4 regions of the Exiguobacterium sp. ZOR0005 genome follow, and region 1 is predicted to be linked to each of the others. Evidence: predicted binding sites of a transcription regulator. Region 1 holds the regulator's gene; each other region holds the start of a gene.
The links. The regulator Rex, encoded in region 1, represses fermentation and respiration genes when NADH is low (regulators of the CRP and FNR family bind a similar motif). The targets are predictions, from matches to a motif close to TTGTGAAATATTTCACAA.
Positions count from the first base shown of each region.

Region 1 (5,797 bases):
AGCTCTTCGACCGTCATCTCGTTTTGGATCGCGAGCGACAACGTGTTCACCGCTTGCGTCATATCCGCTTTCGAGAGCACTTGTCCGCCGACGACGCGATGTGTGTCGACCTCATAGACGAGTTTGAACTGGACTTTTTCGGCCGTCGGCATGAACTCCGGACGGTATGCGTCTTCGACGACGACGCTCTCGACGTCGAGACCGAACAGGCCGGCCGCTTCTTCCGTGAGACCTGACGAGGCGATATTCCAATCATAGAGACGAAGACCCGACGTTCCTTGTGTCCCTTGATAGCGGACGCGCGGCGTCACGAGGTTCTCGGCGACGAGCGTGCCCATGCGGACCGCGTTTGTCGCGAGCGGGATGTAGGCGTGCGTGCGCGCCGGGTTGTAGTAGACGGCACAGCTGTCCCCTGCTGCGAAGACGTCCGGGTTGCTCGTACGCATATATTCGTCGACGATGATCGCACCGTTGCCGAGCATGTCGACTTGGCCTTCAAGCAGTCCCGTGTTCGGGCGGAAACCGACGCAGAGGATGACGAGGTCGGCCTCGAACTCACCTTTGTCCGTCACGACGTGTGTGACGTTGCCATCTGTCCCACGGAACGCTTCGACCGTCTGGCCGAGCTCGAGGTCGATGCCGCGTGACGTCATGTCCGCTTCAAGTTGGTCCGTGAACGACTTGTCGAGATACTTGTTCAAGATGCGGTCGGCGCTATCGATGAACGTGACGTGTTTGCCGTATACTTCGAACGCCTCGACGAGTTCGACACCGATATAGCCGGCGCCGATGACAGCGATGTTCGTCGCATCCGTCGCCCGTTCGATGATGCGCTGGGCGTGCGCATAGTTTTTACAAAGTTCGATGCCATCCATCTCGATGCCCGGGAGCGTCGGGACGATCGGCCATGAACCTGTCGTCACAACCAAACGGTCGTACGTGTCATGCACGTCTTCCCCCGTATCGAGATTTTTCGCGTGAATCGTCTTCGCCTCGGTGTCGATGTTCAACACGTCGTGCTTCATGCGCATCAATGCACCGAGCTCTTCAAGTTCACGAGGTGACGAGTAAAACAGTTCCTCGGCCCGTTGGACGACGCCGCCGACGTGGAGCGCAATCCCACACGAAAGGAAGCTGACGTTGTCGTTCCGCTCGTAAACGGTGATCTCAAGATTGTCATGCTTGGCAAGTAGTCCTTTGACAGCTGCTGTTCCTGCGTGTGTACATCCGATGACTGCGATTTTCATATGGTAGTCTCTCCTTTGAGTGGTTGGCAAGTTTATGATTGTGATAAATGTCACATTTAATTTCTAAACTTAGTGTACTATTTCACAAGGATGTTTGACAATGACTATGCTCAGTTTTTCACGTAATTATGTCAAAAGTTTGAACAGGCCTTGTGACACAAAAAGACCACCCTAAGGATAGGATGGTCACGACTCGAGTCGCCGCTGTTGAAACCAAAGGTACGTGGCGACGAAAATATAGATGATGAGCCCGAAGGCGTATAGACTAAATCCAACCAAACTCCACCCCATCCCGTCCCAGCCTCGGATGAAGACGAGACCGATGAGGAACAGCGTGTAGCCGACTCCCGTGATCAGGAGCGGGAGCGTCAGTCTTCGTTTATGTGACGAACGTAAAAAGTGAAGCGCACCGATGAGAAGCGCCGTCGTCAAGATGCCGACCGCGATGAGCGCGTCCCCGTAGTATTCCCACATGACCTATCCTCCCCGATTTGTTGATGGTCCCCTTATCTTACCACGGCGATGTCACACTTACTCGTTCAAAAAAACACCGCGTCCAAGAACGCGATGCTCACTTCTCATTCATTTGCTTCATCAAATCCATCTGTTCTTTCACCATCGCTTCTTTCTCCCGGCGAAGTACGCCCCGATACGTGATGCGTGAGATCGATAAACTGATCTCATACAAGAAGAAGAGCGGCAGCGACACCATGAGGTGCGACGTCAAGTCCGGCGGTGTGATGAACGCGGCGACGACGAACAAGGCGAAATAGGCATACTTTCGAATCGATGACAGGAAATACGGTGTCACGACGCCGATTCGCGTCAAGAACATCGTCACGACCGGCAACTGAAACAACAGACCGAACGGAATCGTCAGTTGCAACAAGAACGTGAAGTAGTTCGAGGCTCCGATGATTTGCGTCAGCCCGAGGTCTTGCCCGAGATCTGTCGAGATGTCGAGGACGAGCGGGAACAGCCAATAATAGGCGAACGCGAGACCGACGAGGAACAAGATAAAGATGATCGGGATGTAGGCGAGCGTCCCTTTCCGCTCGTTCGGATGCAGACCAGGTGCGACGAACGCCCACAGTTGATACAGTAGAAACGGACTGGCCGCGACGAGACCGATGACGAGCGCCAAATTCAAGTAAATCATGAGCGGGTCCGCGACCCCAAAGGCGTTCAGTTCTAGTCCTCGTTCGACGAGGTCCGCCTGTAGATAGGCGAGCACGTATTTGACACTCGGCAAAGCGATCAAAAAGAAGGCAAAGACGACAAATGCCGACAGCATCAGTCGTCTCCGCAGCTCTGTCAAGTGATCGGACAGCGCCCGCTCTTGATCAGTTTCATGGTTCATGATTACTGTTCTTTCTTCTCAGAGTCTTTCTTGTCGTTCTCGTCATGCTCTTTCATCATGCCGTTCGTGGCATTTTTGAACTCGCGGAGCGTCTGTCCGGCGGCACGGCCGAACTCAGGCAATTTCTTCGGTCCGAAGATGATGAGCGCGATGATGGCGATGATGAGCAAACTCACGCCACCCGGCATCCCGACGACGGGTGATGATAATAGAAATTCCATTATTGATGGACCCCCTCAGCAGATGGATAATGTTGCATAAAGTAAATGAGCGACTGGAGTTCGATCGACAAGTCGATATGATGGACGCGGACCGTATCCGGCACCGTCAAACGCGCCGGCGTGAAGTTCAAAATCCCTTTGATGCCAAAGCGGACCAAATCATCGGCGACCGACTGCGCGTATGCGGACGGGACCGTGAGAATGGCGACATCGATTTTGTTTTGCTTCATGATCTGTTCCATCTCATCGACGTGATGAATCGGGACACCGGACATCGTCGTGCCGACTTTTGTCTCGTCTGCGTCGAACCCGACGACGATATGTGTGTTATTGTTTTTAAGGAAGTTATAGTTGACGAAAGCTGTCCCGAGATGACCGACACCGACCAAGGCGACGTTCGTGATTTCGTCCTGGTTTAACGTCTTTCGGAAAAAGTCTAACAGATACTGCACGTTATAGCCATATCCCTTTTTACCGAGTGCACCGAAGTAAGAGAAGTCGCGACGAATCGTCGCCGAATCGACTTTGACCGCCTCACTCAGTTCGGCAGAAGAGACACGTTGTTTGCCTGACGAATGCAGGCTTTGGATAAATCGATAGTATAGTGGCAACCGTTTGGCTGTCGCTTGCGGAATCTTTGGTTCGTTTTGACTCAACGGAAAGAGCCTCCTTTTTACGACGCGTTTCAAACGAATCTGATTTCATACACCTTGATTGTAAACGAATTCACATAAGCACTCAACGAATATACCTGAAAAGACTAAAAAATACAGTATACTAAATACAGAGAAAGGGGTTTTTTCACTTGATCCTATTGCAAGTCAACAACCTGTCAAAATCATTCGGCGTCGAGCCGATTTTAGAGAACGTCAAACTTGAGATTCAAGAAGGGGAGCGCGTCGCCCTCGTCGGCCGAAACGGCGCCGGCAAATCGACGCTCCTCAAAGTCATCGCCGGGGAATATAACTATGACTCAGGCGACATCATGAAACCGAAAGATGTGACGATCGGTTACCTCGCCCAAGACTCAGGGTTAGAATCGAACGAGACGATTTGGAACGAGATGCTCACCGTCTTCTCCGATTTGATCGAACAAGAACAGACGCTTCGGCGGATGGAGCAAGACATGGGCTCGGAGCGCATCTTGAACGACGCGGACGCCTATGAACGTCTCCTCGCCGCGTATGACGAGGAACAGCACACGTTCAAAGACCGGGGCGGCTATCAATATGAAGCGACGATTCGCTCCGTCCTCCACGGGATGCGCTTCTATCCGGACGACTTCGAACGTCAAATCGACACGCTCTCAGGTGGTCAGCGGACCCGTCTCGCCTTGGCGAAGATGCTTCTGCAAAGCCCGGACCTCCTCATCTTGGATGAGCCGACGAACCATTTGGACATCGAGACGCTCGCCTGGCTCGAGAAGTACTTGAGCGGCTATAAAGGCGCCGTCCTCATCGTCTCCCACGACCGCTACTTCCTCGACCGGGTCGTCTCGGTCGTCTATGAGCTGTCACGCCACCGGAGCCGTCGCTTCGTCGGGAACTATACGAAGTACCTTGAACAAAAAGCAGCCATCTACGAACAAGAGAAGAAGCAGTTCGAGTCACAGCAAGAAGAGATCGCCAAGATGCAAGACTTCATCCAACGGAACATCGCCCGGGCGACGACGACGAAACGCGCCCAAAGCGTCCGGAAACGTCTCGAGAAAGTCGACCGGATGGACGCGCCGGACGGTGACGAGCGCAGTGCCGTCCTCTCGTTCACGATCAAGCGCCAAAGCGGGAACGACGTGTTGAGCGGCAGTGACCTCGCCATCGGATATGAGGAACCGATCGCTCAAAACCTCCGCTTCCAATTGCAGCGTGGCGAATCGGTCGCCCTCGTCGGCCCGAACGGGGTCGGCAAGTCGACGCTCTTGAAAGTGTTGACGAAACAACAGCCGGCACTCACCGGTGACATCCGTTACGGCACCGGCGTCGAGATCGGCTATTACGACCAGGAGCAACAGAACCTGTCCGATAAAAACCGCGTCATCGACGAGATTTGGAACGACTGGCCGCTCATGCGCGAGCAAGACGTGCGCAGCCTGCTCGGTCAGTTCCTCTTCAGCGGCGACGACGTCATGAAACGCGTCCACGAGCTGTCAGGCGGCGAGCGGGCCCGGTTGACGCTCGCGAAATTAAAGCTCGAACAGCCGAACTTGCTCATCTTGGATGAGCCGACGAACCACTTGGACCTCGACTCGAAGATGATCCTCGAGAACGCACTCCTCGACTATCCCGGCACGATCCTCTTCGTCTCGCACGACCGGTACTTCATCGACCGGCTCGCCACGCGCGTCTTAGAGATCACACCGACCGGCATCGACGAGTATCTCGGCGACTACTCGTATTACGTCGAGAAGAAAGAAGAACTCGAGGAGCTCGCCCGCCTCGCCCTCGCCGAGACGAAACAAGTCGTCGTCAAAAAACAGCGGGCCGACAAGGAACAACAACGTGAAGAACGTAGGATGAAGCAACGGATCGAAGAGATCGAGCTCACAATCGAACAGCACGAGGCGCGCCTCGAAGAGATTGAACAGCTTCTTTGCGAACCGGACGTCTTCAACGACTTCGCCCGGGCTCAAGAACTGTCGACCGAGTCCGATGCGACGAAAGAATCGATCACGGCACTGTATGCGGAATGGGAGGAGCTCCATTCATGATGCGGTCCCGTGCGCTGCGGATCGACTGGCTTCACGCGTTTTTGACCGGTCTTGCCTTCATCGTGCCGACCGGGACCGAATACGTGTCCGAGCTCATCCGCGGAGAGTCTACCGTCGTGCCGACGATCTTGTTTTACTTCCTTCCGGTCGTCATCGGCTTCATCGTCCAAACGTGGAGCGGCATCTTCATCAGTCTCCTGAGTGGATTGCTCATGAGCACGCTCTTCATCCGCCTCGTCGTCTGGCCGGTCGATGTGACCGT
Region 1 is NZ_JTLB01000006.1:58,792-64,588, forward strand. It holds gene L971_RS02690 (FAD-dependent oxidoreductase) at 1-1,247, opposite strand, end outside; gene L971_RS02695 (YesK family protein) at 1,434-1,721, opposite strand; gene tatC (twin-arginine translocase subunit TatC) at 1,819-2,607, opposite strand; gene tatA (twin-arginine translocase TatA/TatE family subunit) at 2,610-2,828, opposite strand; gene L971_RS02710 (redox-sensing transcriptional repressor Rex) at 2,828-3,484, opposite strand; gene L971_RS02715 (ABC-F family ATP-binding cassette domain-containing protein) at 3,634-5,535, shown strand; gene L971_RS02720 (hypothetical protein) at 5,532-5,797, shown strand, end outside.

Region 2 (5,797 bases), on a different contig from region 1:
TGCCTTCGTGAAGATGACGAGTTTCCCGGCGCCGGCCGTGTCCATCTCTTTCACGTGCTCTTCGTAATTCTTCCCGATACAGATTACGTTTTTAAGCGGACGGTACGGCGCGAGCAGTTTGACCGAATCGAGTGGATAGACCGGAGCGACATCGAGGTCGATGTCCGGCTCGAATTCGCGAGCGATCACTTCTAATAACGAGTTCGTATGTAATTGATTGCTGACGTCATAGACGTTCTCACCTTCGACGACACCGACCGCCGCTTCCCCGTCACGTTCATATGTACACCATTTCATGTAAATTCCTCCTTTTTATCAGTATACAAAAAATCGGGGCGGTGTCGCCCCGATTAAACTTTGTTCAAAAAGATGATGCGCTGATTGCTCGAACCTCTAAAACGAAGCGAGCGGTCGAGTAATGTTTCGACGAACTTGCCGTCGACGAGTACGTCGGCATTGTCGAGAACGTCCTTGACCTGTTCATCTTCTAGTTGTTCGAGCGCCTCGAGCGTATATCCGGTATACACCCAGACGTTTTTCCCAAGTGCTTTGCAGCCACGGACAAGTCGTGACAGCTCGCGCGGTTGCAAAAACGGTTCACCTCCCGACACCGTGACGCCGTCCCAACCGGACGCTTCGACCCGTTCGAGTAACGACTCGACCGTCACCTCTTCCCCGCCTCTCGGATTCCATGACTCCGGGTTATGGCAGCCCGGGCAACGGTGCGGGCAACCGGCTGTAAAGATGACGGTCCGCACGCCCGGTCCGTCGACGACCGATTCATCAAGTACGGATAGGACGCGCATCATGCTTCACCCTCGCTTTTTCTTCTTCTCGTTTCGCCGAGTTCCATCGGTCCATCGTGCCGACCAAATACCCAGTGATCCGGCGGATTCGCTCAATCTGCTCGACCTCGCCGCACGTTGGGCACGCCTCATCGATGATTCCTTCGAGTCCGCAACTACCGCAACGATCGACCGGATGGTTGATTGATCCGTAACCGATATTATACTGACGCATGAGCCTGACAATCGACTCGACCGCTTCCGGGTTATGGGCGAGTGACCCGTCGACTTCGACGTACGTGATATGACCGGCGTCACAAAGTGCATGATACGGGGCCTCTAGCCGAATTTTCTCTCGGATAGACACGTTCTGATATACGGGGACGTGATACGAGTTCGTGTAAAAGGCCCGATCAGTCACTCCTTCGATTATCCCGAACGACTGTTGATCTTTTAAGACGAACTTTCCGGACAATCCTTCCGCGGGCGTCGCCAAAAGCGAGAAGTTCAAGTCATAGCGTTCTGCCGCCGCTTTCATCCGCTCGGCCAATCGCGCAACGATGTCGAGACCGAGCCGTTCAGCGTCCCTCGACTCTGCATGCGTCGCTCCGACGAGAACACGTAACGTTTCAGCGAGTCCAATGAAACCGAGCGACAACGTCCCTTGTTTCAACACTTCCCGCAGCTCATCGTCAGGTGCGAGCGTCTCACTACCGCGCCACACGTGTTGGGCGTATAAGAAGCGGAACTCATCGGCACGACGTTTGCATTGATACTCAAATCGCTCAAGCAACTGTTCGATGGCGATGTCGATATACGTATCGAGCGTCTCATAAAATGACTTCAAATCCGATGATACGAGCGCGATTTTGACGAGGTTCAACGTCGAGAACGACAAGTTCCCTCTTCCAATCGACGTCTCTGCACCGTGACGATTGCCCATGACCCGGGTTCGGCACCCCATGTAAGCGACTTCTGAAGCAGGTGTCCCGTCATAGTATGCTGCATTGAACGGAGCGTCGATAAAGGAGAAGTTCGGGAACAACCTCTTTCCAGTAACACGACACGCCAACTGGAACAAGTCAACGTTCGGATCGCCTTCGTTAAAGTTGACCCCCTCTTTCACTTTGAAAATTTGAATCGGGAAGATCGGCGTCTCACCGTTCCCGAGTCCCCGTTCTGTCGCCTGTAACAGTTCCCGAATGAAGACGCGGCCCCAAGGTGATGTGTCGGTCCCATAATTGATGGAGACGAACGGTACTTGACCGCCACCGCGGGAATGCATCGAGTTCGCGTTATGGATGAACGCCTCACACGCTTGGTACGTGGCCGTGACCGTCTCTTGCTCTGCAATCGCTTCGATTTGGCTATCCGATAAATCGACCGGAAGCGATTTCAAGCGTTTAACATGTCGCTCGTACGTTTTCTCGACGTATGGGGCGAGGTCGGCATCGAACGTCGGAAACGCCTGTCCACCATGCTGCATGTTTTGATTCGCTTGAAGAATGATCGATGCGAGCGCCATCGCCGAACGGATATCCTGGGGTGATCTTATCGTCCCATGACCCGTATGGAATCCGTTCGCAAGCAAGTCCCCGAGCGGGATTTGACAACATGTCGTCGAGCCTGTCACATAGTAGTCCGCATCATGGACGTAAAGGAAATTGTCCGCAATTGCCTGCCTCGAGCGCTTCGACAACAAGTATGTTGTGGCCAATTCTTTTGATACTTCAGACGATAGACGCGCCAGTTTCCCGAGCGGCGATTTCCCGTCGACGTTGGCGTTTTCTTGTACTAAATCTTGATCGGGCAGGACACAGACGTCCTCGTACAGCTGAACTAAATTCACTTCGCAACACCTCACTATATATTGATCCATAGTTCGTAATAAACGGTTGAACCACCTATATATTGATTATGTCACGTTTATCAAATCGAAGGCGGCACGAAATTGTGACAGTTGAAACGAGCGGACATGGAAAAAACAGCCGAATCCTAGGCGTGGACTCGACTGTTCGATATCGTGATGTATGTCATACCTCTTTTGCCGGTTTGACGATTTTCAGTTCGACTTCTTCCGATTCTTCCGCTTCACGCAATCCTTTCGCGTTCAACCATGTGTAAATCGCTCCCATGAATAACGCCCCACCGATGATGTTCCCGAACGTCGCCGGGACCAAGTTGTGGATCGCGCCAGCGAAGCTGATTGTCTCCGGATGCGGGACGACGAGCGTGAGCGCGAACAAGACGAAGTTCGCGATGACGTGATCGAACCCAGAGGCGAAGAAGACGGCGACGAGAAAGATCATCGAGAAGATTTGGGCGAACTCATTTTTCATTTGTTTCGGTAAAAAGATCGCAAGACAGACCATCCAGTTACAGAAGATGGCACGGAAGAAGATCTCGACCGTCGTGTGGTGCATCTTGCTCTCGACGACCGCGAACAACCAGTTGTTCATCCCGAGTTCTTGAATGATTCCGGTCGGTGCGAGCAATAAGGCGAACAAAATCCCGCCGACCGCGTTCCCGACAAAGCATAACAACCAGACGAGCATCGTGTCGCTCAGTGTCGTATACCCACGCATCGTCGATGTCGTGAAGTACATCGTGTTCCCGGTGAACAGTTCGGCCCCCCCGTAGATGATCATGACGAGCGCGATCCCGAACGAGAAACCGCCAATGAGCGTCGTGAACGGCGAATCGAGCAAATACATGCCGTTGACGATTTTTAATGTGAAGATAGAGGCGAACCCGATAAAGATCCCCGCGAGCATCGCCCGTAAAAAGTATTCCATTGGCCGATAATGAATCATTTGCGAAGACGCCTGTGCTTTCTTCCGCAATGATTCAAGTGCATGGATTTCCATTGATGCCATGTCACAAACCCTTCTTTCTGTTTGAATAACCTATTTAAATAAGAACAATGTATGTGAAATCATTAACAATATAAGCCCGGGCGTGACAAAAAGCAAGGTTCATTTCAATCTGTTGACACATTTTTCACATCGTAATCGTTTACATATGGCAAAGCGGTGACAACAAAAAAACGGCCCTCCGAGAGGACCGCTTAAATCGCTTATTCTTTGTCTTCAGACTTCTCTTTAGACTCTTCAGAAACTTCGTCAGCTGACTCTTCTTCAGTCGCTTCAGCTTCACTTTCTGTTGTTGTGTCTGTGTCTGCTTCGAGCTCTTCAAGAGAGACCGGCTCATTGACCGATGCAATTTGAAGCTCGCCGTCCGAGACAACCTCGTAGTCTTTGTTTTCTGGAATGTCCGCGACCGTCACCGACTCACCGATGCCAAGTTCAGATACATCGAGTTCGATGCGCTCTGGAATGTTGGCTGGTGTTGCTGATACCGTGACTTTATAGAGCGTTTGAGCCAAGAAGCCACCTTCTTTGACACCTTTCGCGTCGCCGACAAGTGCGACGTCCGCTTCGACTTCTGTCGCTTCGTCCATCTTCACGGCCATGAACTCGACGTGTTTGTACTCGTTCGTAAACGGGTCAACTTCCGTCCCGTGCACGAGCGTGTTCACTTTCTTGCCGTCGATGTTCAATTCGATCAAGGCGTTATCGCCATGTTCGCGCAGAATTTTACGGAGCGCCATCTCTTCGAATGCGACCGGTGTGCTCTCGACTTTGTAGCCGTAGACGACACCTAACACTTTACCTTCTTTGCGCAAGTTAGCGCGGACCGAACGTGGTCGTAATTCTCGTTTCGTTACATTAAGCTTGTCTGCCATAATCTTATCCCCCTACTGGTTTATCGATCATGTCTACATCTTGAGGGTGAGGCAGTGAAAGAGCCACCTCTCAACCTCGATGCGTTGAGCGACATGTGTATATTGTTCCCAGTGGCCGGTCAAGATAAACGTTACAGCCCGTTAAAAAAAGATTACAGCGGTGTCACATAACGCGCTTGAATAGCTTCTCAAGTTCATACGTGCTCCACTTCACGAGAATCGGTCGTCCGTGCGGACACGTATACGGGGAAGCGGTCTGATTCAAATCGTCGATCAGTTGGCGCATCATCTCGATGTTCAACGGATGGTTCGCTTTGATCGAACGTTTACACGCCATTAAGATCGAAGCCTCTTCGCGGTACTTGGCAATATTAATGGACCGGTCCCGAATCGCCATCTCGATCAAATCCCGGACCGTCCCTTCGAGGTCATGTTGCGGATACCACGTCGGAATCTCACGGACGAGGAACGTGTTGCCACCGAACGGTTCGAGTTGCAGACCCGCCTCTTCTAATAGCGTAGTGACTTCTTCGATGGCGAGCGCTTCTTCTTGCGTGAACTCGAGCGTGAGTGGAAGCAGCAACAACTGATATTCTTTTTCAGGACGCCCGAGTTGTTCATAAAACAGCTCATATTTGATACGTTCTTGGGCGGCATGTTGGTCAATGACGTACATACCGTCCTCGGCGCCACAGACGATATAGCTCGCATGCAGTTGACCGATGACGTCGAGCGACGGGAGCCGCTCCCCTTGTTTCTTTTTAGGCGTGGTCTCAAACTCACGTTTAGGCGTGGCCTCTTGCGAGTGCGGCGTCGGCGCCCAATTGCTCGGTGACGTGATTGGCTCACGAGGGATCGGATAGTTCCATTCAACGTCCTCTTTCACTTCAGGCGAACGTTCCACGGTGAAGTCGAGCCGTTCTTGCTCAGACTGAATGCGCTCCGGTTTCGGTTTTGGCTGAACTGACGGGATGAGGCGTTGCTCGCGCAACGTCAGCTGGACCGTCTCTCGAATCAATTGGCACAGTTCTTTCTCTTTGGAGAGCCGGACTTCCCGCTTCGTCGGGTGGACGTTGACGTCGATGAGCATCGGATCCATATTCACCTCGAGTACGGCAATCGGATAGCGCCCGATTGGAAGGAGCGTATGATACCCGTCGAGCACGCTTTGGGTCAAGGCAAAATTTTTAATGCTCCGTCCGTTCAAGATGAGCGTCACGTACTGTTTGTTCGAGCGGGTCACTTCGGGACGGACGAGATACGCGCT
Region 2 is NZ_JTLB01000023.1:67,942-73,738, reverse strand. It holds gene L971_RS09915 (fumarylacetoacetate hydrolase family protein) at 1-297, opposite strand, end outside; gene nrdG (anaerobic ribonucleoside-triphosphate reductase activating protein) at 351-806, opposite strand; gene L971_RS09905 (anaerobic ribonucleoside triphosphate reductase) at 784-2,664, opposite strand; gene L971_RS09900 (formate/nitrite transporter family protein) at 2,819-3,652, opposite strand; gene L971_RS09895 (50S ribosomal protein L25/general stress protein Ctc) at 3,862-4,530, opposite strand; gene mutL (DNA mismatch repair endonuclease MutL) at 4,694-5,797, opposite strand, start outside.
Region 2: the regulator Rex is predicted to act here: its motif matches at 3,713-3,730, upstream of L971_RS09900 (formate/nitrite transporter family protein).

Region 3 (5,797 bases), on a different contig from region 1:
AACGCCGCCGTGCGCCGAAGCGCCCCTTCGTCGAGCGTCCATTCAGGGACAAGGACGTGGCGGATCCACATTTTCGTTCCGCGCTCGGATAAATGTTCGGCAAGCGCGAGCGTGTTGACGTTGCTCCGTCCCGTCAGTTTTTTACACATGTCATCATCGATATGTTTGATATCGAGCAGCACGAGGTCGGTATGATCTAAAATCGCATCTAAGTTAGGAGGGCGTAAAGCACCCGACGTATCGAGTGTCGTATGGAGACCGTGTTTTTTCGCCTCCCGCAACAGCGCCTCTAAAAACTCTGGCTGTGCGAGTGGGTCACCGCCTGAAATCGTGATGCCGCCTTTTGACGCCTCCATGAACGGACGATAGCTGAGCGCTTCTTGAATGACATCCTCGGCCGAACGATGGTTATTTTTTTTGAAATCCCACGTATCAGCGTTGTGACAATACAAACACCGGAGCGCACAACCTTGTAAAAAGACGATAAAACGAATTCCCGGGCCGTCAACGGTTCCAAACGATTCGACCGAGTGTACATATCCCATTGTCATCGAAATGACCTCCTAACGAATGAGCGGCCTTCATCCGAAGGCCGCCAAGCCTTGATTGCTTACAGTGAACCGTGGAACGTACGGTTGATGACGTCGATCTGTTGCTCGCGTGTCAACTTGATGAAGTTGACGGCGTAGCCCGAGACGCGGATCGTGAGCTGTGGATATTCTTCTGGATGCTCCATCGCGTCGAGCAACGTCTCACGGTTGAAGACGTTGACGTTCAAGTGATGTCCTTTGTGCTCGCCGCCCATATAACCGTCAAGAAGAGCAGCCAAGTTGAGTTCACGAGCGACGTCTTCTTTTCCGAGTGCTTTCGGCACGATCGAGAACGTATATGAGATACCATCTTGCGCATGTTCGAACGGTAGTTTCGCGACTGATGAGAGCGAGGCTGCCGCTCCTTTCGTATCACGGCCATGCATCGGGTTCGCACCCGGTGCGAACGGTTCGCCGGCGCGACGTCCGTCTGGTGTGTTCCCCGTCTTCTTGCCGTAGACGACGTTCGACGTGATCGTCAAAACGGACTGCGTATGAAGCGCGTCACGGTACGTTTTATGTTTCCGGACTTTTTCCATGAACGACTCAACGAGTTCGACAGCGATCGCATCGACACGGTCGTCATTGTTTCCGAATTTCGGGAATTCGCCTTCCGTCTCGAAGTCGACGGCGATGCCTGCTTGGTTACGAACCGGTTTGACTGTCGCGTACTTGATGGCCGAAAGACTGTCCGCTGTGACCGAAAGTCCAGCGATCCCGCATGCCATCGTCCGCAAAATCTCTGGGTCGTGAAGCGCCATCTCGATGCGTTCGTACGCATACTTGTCATGCATGAAGTGGATGACGTTGAGCGTGTTGACGTAAAGTTCCGCGAGCCAGTCGAGCGTCCGGTCGAAGTCGGCGTACACTTTGTCATATGTGAGCACGTCTTCTGTGTTCAACTCCCATGCCGGCGCGATTTGATCGCCGCTCTTCTCGTCACGGCCCCCGTTCATGCTGTAGAGGAGTGCTTTCGCCATGTTGGCACGGGCCCCAAAGAATTGCATCTGCTTCCCAATCTTCATCGGTGACACACAGCAGGCGATGCCGTAATCGTCACCGAACGTCGGGAGCATGAGGTCATCATTCTCATATTGGATGGCGGACGTCTCAATCGACATCTTCGCGCAATACTGTTTGAATCCTTCCGGCAACTTCGTCGACCAGAGTACCGTCAAGTTCGGTTCTGGTGCCGGGCCGAGGTTCGAGAGCGAGTGGAGGAAACGGAACGAGCTCTTCGTCACGTTCGAGCGACCGTCTTCACTCATCCCCCCGATTGATTCCGTGACCCAAGTCGGGTCGCCAGAGAACAATTCGTTATAATCAGGTGTCCGTAAGAATTTGACGATACGGAGTTTCATGATGAAGTGATCGACGATCTCTTGGACGTCTGATTCTGACAAACGCCCCGCTTCGATATCACGCTCGGCATAGACGTCGAGGAACGTCGAGACGCGTCCGAGTGACATCGCTGCCCCGTTTTGCTCTTTGACAGCGGCAAGATATGCGAGATATACCCATTGGTACGCCTCTTGAGTATTCTCCGCCGGACGGCCGAGATCGAATCCGTAAGCCGTACCGAGTTGTTTTAATTCTTGAAGGGCACGGAGTTGTTCAGATAACTCTTCGCGGTCGCGGATATCTGATTCTGATAAGAAGCCACCACGCTTCGCCAAATCTTTCTTCCGTTCGGCCATCAAGAAGTCGATTCCATAGAGTGCCACGCGGCGATAGTCACCGATGATGCGGCCACGGCCGTAAGCGTCAGGAAGACCTGTAATGATCCCCGACTTACGTGCAGCACGCATTTCTGGCGTATACGCATCGAACACACCTTGGTTGTGCGTCTTACGAATATCCGAATAAATCTTTGTGATCTCTTTGTCCGGTTCGAAACCATACGACTCGAGCGCGGCATCGACCATGCGAATCCCGCCGTTCGGGTGGATCGAACGTTTGAACGGTTCGTCTGTCTGGACACCGACAACCTTTTCAAGTTCTTTGTCTAAGTACCCAGGTCCGTGCGAAATGATCGTCGATGGCGTGTGTTGATCGACGTCCCATACGCCGCCGCGCTCCCGCTCTTGTTTTGTCAATTCCATCACATGTCCCCAAAGACGATTCGTCGCCTCTGTCGGTCCCGCCAAGAACGAATCGTTTCCTGTATACTCGTGTCGGTTCAAGCGGATAAATTCACCAACGTTCACTTCCGTTGTCCACTGCCCAGGAACGAATCCTGACCAGGCTGATTTAATTTCGGTTGCCATTGTGGGTCACTCCTCATAAGTTGAGATAACTGCCTGCTTTCTATAATATGAGTGTACGTGAAAACGTGAACATTATGTTTTACATTCTTGTGAAAGTTGTAACAATCTTATGAACGTTGATATATCAGCTTTTTTGTAAGCGCTTTAATTACTGTTATACTATAAATTAACATACATATGAAACAGTTCAAGGTTGATAGGCCATCATTTTTCCGTTATCTGTATCATTTTTATCGTTCTGTGACGATTTACACAGTTTTTATAGTGATGTAACTCACAGTGCGGGGATAGAACTTGAATTTTTGACCGTTATCGGACACAATGAAGGCAGAACATTGTAGAAGAGGAAGGGGTTCTTCCCATGACGTATGAACCATTGACTGCCGAGCACGACTTAAAAACCGGAGACCGCGTCTCTCTCAAAGTAGAAGCAGCCGGCGAACAGCGTGACGGATTTATCACAGAATTTGAAGACGCAGGGTTTTGGATTCGCTTTGACGACGACATCGAGAACGAGGATTTCATCGATTACCGCGACCACTTGCTCGTAGCATTGATTTCCCGTCCTATCGTCGTAGTGGCGGCTCACCCTGAATTGAAACCGTATGAGCAACTCGTTTCAGAATTACAGTACCGCGTATACCAAGGATTCACGATCGAAGGTGTCGATCGAACGGCTGACGGGGTCGATGTGCACATCAAACTCCTCGAAGACGGCCAGACGTACACACAAACGCTTCGCTCCTCGTTCGACGGAGATACTGAACATGTTCGTTATATTTGAGACAGGGAGCGCTTATGCTTCCTTTGTTTTTGCCCAATGATAAGGAGAAATGATATGAACTTTACAAAACCATTTATTAATGAAGCTTGGCAACGCCTAGGCTTTACGGAACCGATGCCGGTTCAGGCGGAAGCGTTCCCGCCCCTATTAGAAGGAAAAGACGTCACGATCGAAGCACCGACAGGAACGGGTAAAACGCTCGCTTACCTTTTACCCGCTATCGAAAAAATCGACGCCTCGAACGACCGGATCCAAGTCGTCATCGTCGCTCCGACACGCGAGCTCGTTATGCAGATCCAGGCAGTGGCCCAACGTTTCACCGAGAAAGGTGACGTTCGTATCGCCTCGTTCATCGGTGGCGTCGAACTGAAGCGCCAAATCGATCGCCTCAAGAAAAAACCGCATTTGATCGTCGGCACGCCGGGGCGTCTCGTCGAATTGATCGATAAGAAAAAGTTGAAACTACACGAGACGCATACGATCGTGATCGATGAAGCCGATCAAATCATTGACAGCGGTTTGACAGAAGCGGCCGAACGGATCATCAAACATACGGCATCGAATCGTCAAATCGCGCTCGTATCGGCGACGTTGACGGATACGCTTCAAGCATGGGCCGCCCCGTTCTTACCAGAGCCAGTCCACATCAAAATCGAGCGCGCCGTAAGTGCTCAAGTGACGTATGGCTACATGTTGACGACACGCCGCTATAAGCCAGAACTGCTCCGCCGCCTGTCTCACGTCGACGGCGTCAAAGCGCTCGCCTTCATCAACAACCGCTCGTTCTTGCCACCATTAAAAGGTGAGCTCGAGAAGATGAACGTCAACTATCGCATGCTCGACAGCTTGAAAGGAAAACGGGAACGCGTCGAGACGCTCCGTGAGTTCCGTAAAGGCGAGTATCCGCTCCTCATCACGACAGGCCTTGCCGCTCGCGGCCTCGACATCGAAGAAGTGACACACGTCGTCCACTTCGACTTGCCGGAGTCGATTGACGACTTCATCCACCGTTCAGGCCGGACGGCGCGCGGGAACGCGGCCGGCACCGTCCTCTCACTCGTGACTGATGAGGACTTGAAACATTTGAAATCGTTCGCCCGTCAACTCGGCGTCGAATTGAAAGAGCTCGAAATTTACCGTGGCGACGTCATCGAGAAGCGAATCGAAGATAAACCCCCGGTCGTCAAACGTCCCGCGAACAAGCGAGGACCGCGCCGATGAAAAAAGACCGGAAAGTGATTCCATTCCCGTTGCTCGTGGAAGAGTCCGAATTGCTGGCCGAGCTGAAGAAATTGTATGAGCAAGCGGCACTTGCACGAAGCACGCAGTGGACGAACTATATTCAAGAGATCGCCTCGGAAGGCACGTGGCACTTGAAAGACGCCGAACTGTTCCGCGACCTTTTCATCGATTGGGCCGTCTTCTTTGAGACGGACGAGGACGGGATGACACCGCACGGCCGCTACTTGGTGGAGCATAAGGCGGACATGTCGCCGGCCCTCTATCATGCCCTCCGCGGTCTGGCCGTCCCACGCTGCAGCATCTTTGAAGTGACCGAGAACGGTTTACGCGATTGGGAGACGAAAGAAACGTACAACGTGACCCTTCCAGAAGTACGGGAACCTGGCGATGTGATGCTTGGGAAACTGCTAGACATCCGTGGCAGCTGGCGTTTCGGGTCGGCGTTTCTCGCTCTTCCGGCGAAAATGGCCGGGAACGTCTCGGACCTCTATATCGACTTCACGGACGAAGTCGGTCCCGGTGCGTTTCTCGATCAGTTCCCAGAGTTTTGCGCCGAGCTGATTGACTTGTTGCTCGATTTAGAAGAAGGGATCATCGTCCCGAAACCACTAAAATAACCGAGAGGCGGCCGCCTCTCGGTTTTTTCTATCAGTAGACATAATACTCGACGGTTTGATTGGCCGCTTGATCGCTGTCTCCTTCTGCTTTTATGGAAGCACGCGACACCATGTCTCCCTCATCATATACTTCTAGCATAGCCCCTTCTGTCGTTGGAAGCACATGATAGATTAGCTGATCGACATAAGTGACTGACCCGACCGTACCTTGAATGGCTTGGCGAGTCGTCTGCTCCAACGAGTTTAAATCAATAATCAATTCCGTTCCGTCAGATTGAATCGTACGATACTCATGAC
Region 3 is NZ_JTLB01000022.1:199-5,995, forward strand. It holds gene pflA (pyruvate formate-lyase-activating protein) at 1-551, opposite strand, end outside; gene pflB (formate C-acetyltransferase) at 611-2,857, opposite strand; gene L971_RS08850 (hypothetical protein) at 3,219-3,641, shown strand; gene L971_RS08855 (DEAD/DEAH box helicase) at 3,696-4,862, shown strand; gene L971_RS08860 (hypothetical protein) at 4,859-5,500, shown strand; gene L971_RS08865 (hypothetical protein) at 5,532-5,797, opposite strand, start outside.
Region 3: the regulator Rex is predicted to act here: its motif matches at 2,945-2,962, upstream of pflB (formate C-acetyltransferase).

Region 4 (5,797 bases), on a different contig from region 1:
TTATGGCCACGAGTATCGGCAAGCACTGCGCGATTTCTATCAATTGACAGGCCCGACGCCGCTTCTGCCGCGTAAGGCGCTCGGCAACTGGTGGAGCCGCTACTGGCGATATGATGAGACGGAATATAAGAGCCTGATGCATCGATTCAGAACCGAGGACATCCCGTTCTCCGTCAGTGTCATCGATATGGATTGGCACGTCACGGATATCCCCGAAGAATTCGGGAGCGGTTGGACGGGCTATTCGTGGAATAAAAACTTGTTCCCGGACCCGAAAGGCTTTTTGAGTTGGTTAAAAGAAGAAGGGTTCCTCGTGACATTAAATCTGCATCCTGCCGATGGTGTCCGCGCATTTGAAGATCAGTATGCGGCGATGGCGGAGGCGATGGGCATCGATCCCGAGACCGGTGACCGGATTCCGTTTGACTTCTCCGACAAGCGTTTCATCCAATCCTATTTTGAGCAGATGCATCATCCGCATGAAGCGGATGGCGTCGACTTTTGGTGGATCGACTGGCAACAAGGATCGACGTCGAAGATGGAAGGACTCGACCCGCTCTGGATGCTGAATCATTATCATGCGGTCGATATCGCGCGCGACGGCAACCGGCCGCTCATCTTTTCGCGTTATGCCGGGCCGGGGAGTCACCGTTATCCGGTCGGATTCTCGGGCGACACGCTCATCTCGTGGGCTTCACTCGCGTTCCAGCCGTACTTCACGGCCACGGCCTCGAATATCGGATACGGCTGGTGGAGCCATGATATCGGTGGGCATTACCGTGGCGTGAAAGACGATGAGCTCGCGGCACGTTGGGTCGCTTTCGGCGTGTTCAGTCCGATTACGCGACTCCATTCGACGTTTAGCATTTTCAATGGGAAAGAGCCATGGCGATTCGGTATGGAAGCCGAACAGGCGATGAAACACTTCCTTCGGCTCCGACATCAACTCGTGCCATATTTGTATACGATGAATTGGCGCAATCATATGGACGCGACACCGCTCATTTTGCCGATGTATTATGACCATCCGGAAGATGAGATGGCATACGAAGCGCCGAATCAGTATTATTTCGGCAGTGAGTTAGTTGTGGCCCCGATCGTCGTCAAACGAAACGACCGCCTCCACGTCGCTCCGGCGAACGTTTGGTTACCGGAAGGCGACTGGTTCGATTTCTTCACCGGACATCATTACGTCGGTGGAAAATCCGTGCGTGCTTTCCGGCGACTTGACGAACAGGCCGTGTTCGCGAAAGCCGGGGCGATCGTCCCGATGGCGGCACACCATACCGGTAGCAACAATACGGACAATCCGGCCGAACTTGAAGTCGTCGTCTTTCCGGGCGCCTCAAACACGTTCACGTTGTTTGAAGATAACGGAACGGATCGCGCCTATGAGACCGGTGCCTATGCGGAAACGACATTCACCCTTGATTGGGAAGCGAGACGCTTACACATCCGTGTGACCGGGGACACGACCGTCTTACCGGAGGAGCGGAACATCACCTTGCTCGTGCGCGGCGTTAAAGCAGAAGGCGAATATGAGCGGGCGACACAGACGCTTCGAGTCGAACTCGGTCCGATTGAAGAAGAGCTGACCGTCGAGCTCCCGGTCGAGCTGACGACGAATGATAATCGTCTCGATCGCTTATATCAATTTCTTGACCGAGCCGAGATCGCGTATGATTTGAAGGATCGACTCTATCGGTCGGCCGCGGCGAAAACGCGGCTTGAAGCTTGGCTCTTTGATTTACATGCGCTCGAATTGGATCGTGACTTACAAGATGCGATCATGGAACTGATGCTGGATTAAAGAGGGGGCAGCCCCTCTTTTTTCTTGTCAGAAAACTGTCGGAATTTGAAAGCGTTTACATTATCGCAATCCCTTATACTGAGAGAGAAGAAGTTGATTGAGGAAGTGAGGGATGCACGATGTCACAACGATGGACGATCGACGACTTGAGACAAATCGATGTTTTTCAAAAGAGTGCCAGTCGGGAATTAGAGGCGCTCCTGCCCCACGTCTACTGCCGCACGTATCGGAAAGGACAGATTTTGTTCATGGAAGGGGACCCGCGCGAGCGTGTCTATTTTTTAATGGACGGCTACGTCAAACTCGAACGTTTGAATGAAGCGGCGACCTATCAATATGCGGACTATTTGAAACCGAAGCAACTGTTCCCGTACAGCGGCATGTTCACCGAGACGTATTATCGGCATTCGGCGGAAGCGCTCACCGATATCTCGGTCATTTATATGCCGACCGACCGTTTCGAACAGCTCGTCTCGAGAAATGCGACGATGCTCCTGCACATCGTCGGACAAATGAATCGGATTCTTGATTTGCACGAGCGGCGTGTTCAAGAAATCATCACGCCGAGTGCGACCGACCGCGTGTTGAACACGATCCACTATTTGATTGAAGACCTCGGGGAACGCGATGCTGACGGGGTCCGGGTCCGTTGTCCGTTCACGACGGTCGAGCTGTCACGAATCTCGGGGACATCACGGGAGACGGTCTCGAACATTTTGTCCAAGCTCCGAAAAGAAGACATCCTTCAATTGGATGCCCGCCAACTCGTGACCGAGCATCCTGAATACTTCGAGCAAGCGAGCCATTGACACCGTTTGAACCGGACGGTGTTTTTTGCATGTCCTGCTAAGCGAAGCGTTCGCTATGGAGCGATGCATACGATATAATTAGTGAGAATCATCACAAAGAAATGATGTTACGGATTGTTAGAAAGGATGAACGCAGTGAAACGACTGCAAGCTCTCGCTTTAGCCGAAAAACGGCATATCGTCGGGCTCGTCATCGCGGCCGTCATGATCGGGTTGTCGATTTTGGCCCAAGCCTATTTGATCGTCGATGTCGTCGATCGTGTTTTCTTAAAAAATGAATCATTTGAAAGTGTCCTCCCGGCGCTCGGTTGGCTCGTCCTCGCCTTGCTCGTAAGGGCGATGTTCGGTTACGTCTCGGGCCGGATCGGGGCAAGTCTGTCGGAAAAGGCGAAGCGGACGCTCCGGCGACAGTTGCTCGACCGCTATACGTCGAATCCGATCGAGACGTCGCTGTCCGGTCAGTCCGGAAAAAAAGTGAGCGTCTACATGGATGCGGTCGATGAAGTCGATGCCTACTTCAGCCAGTACTGGCCGCAAGTCATTCAAACGTCGATTATCCCGCTTCTCATCCTTATCGTCGTCTTCAGCCAGCATTGGATTTCGGGCGTCATCATGATGGTGACGGCGCCGTTCATCCCGATCTTCTTTATCATCATCGGGATTGCGACCCAGAAGAAGTCTGAGCAACAGATGGAGAAGATGAATCAGTTTTCGGGTAAGTTTTTGGACGTCTTGCAAGGGTTGACGACGCTCAAGTTGTACGGGCGGACCGAACGGGAAGCCCAAGCGATCGAGAAGAGCAGCCTTGATTTTCGGGACGCGACGATGGTCGTCTTAAAGACCGCCTTCTTGTCCGGACTCATGCTCGAATTTATCTCGATGCTCAGTACCGGTGTCGTTGCGCTTGAAGTCGCGTTGCAGATGGTCGTCTGGCAAAACTTGACGTTCTTCGCAGGGTTCTTGATTCTCGTGTTGGCACCTGAATATTACCTGGCCATCAAAGACTTGGGCGGTGCGTTCCATACCGGACGCGGCAGCATGGGCGCGGCCGACCGGATTTTCGAGGCGCTCGATGCCCCGGAAGAGCGCATCACATGGGGCGACCGTGAACTGTCGAACCGGACCCCGGACCTGTCACTTGAAGGCGTCTCGTTTCAATATGAAGGCGGGCGCTTCACGCTCCATCCGCTCAGCGGTCAAATCCCGGCTCGTTCCCACGTCGCCTTGGTTGGGGCGAGCGGATCAGGGAAGACGACCGTGTTGAACGTCTTGTCCGGACTCGTCAACCCGGATGCCGGGCGAGTGCTCGTGGACGGCAAGCCGCTCCACACGTATACCGATACGTCTTGGTATGGGACGGTCGGATACATCTCACAAAACCCTTACTTGTTCGCCGGGACGCTCGCCGACAACATCGCGCTCGGCGAAACGGCCGATGAGGCAGCCATCTTGCGCGCGGCAGAAGCGGCAGGACTCGTCGACGTCATCGGTAACTTGCCGGACGGGCTCCATACCGAGCTCGGGGAAGGCGGTTACGGACTTTCCGGCGGTGAACGGCAACGACTCGCGCTGGCCCGCGCATTCTTGAAGCGGCCGGGAATTATCTTGTTCGACGAACCGACGACAGGACTTGATTTGATGACCGAACGAATCGTTCGGCGGTCGATCGAGGAGTTGTCGCGTGACGCGACGCTCGTCACCGTCGCGCATCGCCTGCACACGATCAAACAGGCTGATGCGATTTGGTTCATGGAAGAAGGCGAGCTCGTCGCGAGCGGGACGCATGAGCAAATGCTCGATGTGCCAGCCTATGCCGAATTGTTTGCACTGCAGAAAGGAGTGAGCGGATGAGTTCACTTTGGACAATCACCAAATGGATGATGAAAGAGAAGAAGGATATCGTCCTCTCGATCTTCTTCGGTTATGTGGCCGGCCTTGCCGCCGTCGCGTTATTCGCGGCGAGCGGGTATCTCGTCTCCCGGGCCGGGCTTGTGCCGCCTCTTTACGCGCTCATGATCCCGGTCGTCTTGATCAAGTTGTTTGGCGTCATCCGGGCAAGTGCTCGTTACCAAGAACGTCTCGCCTCGCACCGGGCGACGTTCACGATTTTGAGCGAACTTCGTGTTCGGTTTTATCGCCAACTCGAGCCGCTCGTCCCGAACATTTTCGCCAAGTACCGAAGCGGGGATTTGCTCGCGCGTGTCGTCGGAGACGTCGAAAGTTTGCAAAATTACTTTCTGCGCGTGTTCTATCCGCCTATCATCTTAGTGCTCGTCTTCTTGAGCACAATCTTTTTCGTCACGTACTTCTCACTGCTCGTCAGCCTATGGATCTTGTTTGGCGTGATCGTGACCGGGTTTTTGATTCCGGCGTTGTTCGCAGGCGTTCGCGCCAAGCATGACCAAGAGATTCGGACGCTCCGCGGAGACTTGTCGAGCGGGATGACCGAGATGATGTACGGGTATCGAGACCTGTTGCTTCATGATCAGCTCGGACGCACACGAGACGATCTGCTCGACCGAAGCGACCGTTACGCCGCAGTTCAACGGCGAGACGTGACGAATCAGTTCTTCAACTCGTCGCTCGTCGTCGGGGCGTCTCTCCTCGTTTCATGGGGTGTGCTCGCCATCGGGGCGTATCTCGTCGTCGGAGGGGATCTCGACGGTCTCTTCTTGGCGATGCTCATCATGATGTCGCTCACGGCGTTTGAGAATGCGACGCCGATGGCGGTGTTCCCAGGTCATTTTGCGGACAGCAAACAAGCGGCTGACCGATTGCTCGAAGTCGTCGCCCCGAGCGAAGCGATCGAGGCGGCAGAAGCCGCACGTCATCCGATCACGCTTGAGGCGGCGCCGTCGCTCAAAGTCGAGCACGTGAGCTATCGCTATCCGGACACGTTCCGAGACGTTCTCGTCGATATCGATGCCGTGTTTGCGAGCGGAACGAAAACGGCAATCGTCGGACCGAGCGGCTCGGGGAAATCGACGTTGTTACAGTTGCTTCTCGCTTTTGTCCGCCCTGACGAAGGGAACGTCTTCATCGATGAGGCACGCCTAGACGACGTCACGCAGGCGTCGATTTGGCAACATGCGAGCGTCGTTCTCCAAGAGAACCACTTCTTTTTCGGAACGATTCGTGAAAACTTGGCGCTCGCCGGAGACCGGACCGACGACGAGAT
Region 4 is NZ_JTLB01000013.1:60,601-66,397, forward strand. It holds gene L971_RS05655 (glycoside hydrolase family 31 protein) at 1-1,810, shown strand, start outside; gene L971_RS05660 (Crp/Fnr family transcriptional regulator) at 1,930-2,619, shown strand; gene cydD (thiol reductant ABC exporter subunit CydD) at 2,746-4,470, shown strand; gene cydC (thiol reductant ABC exporter subunit CydC) at 4,467-5,797, shown strand, end outside.
Region 4: the regulator Rex is predicted to act here: its motif matches at 2,699-2,716, upstream of cydD (thiol reductant ABC exporter subunit CydD).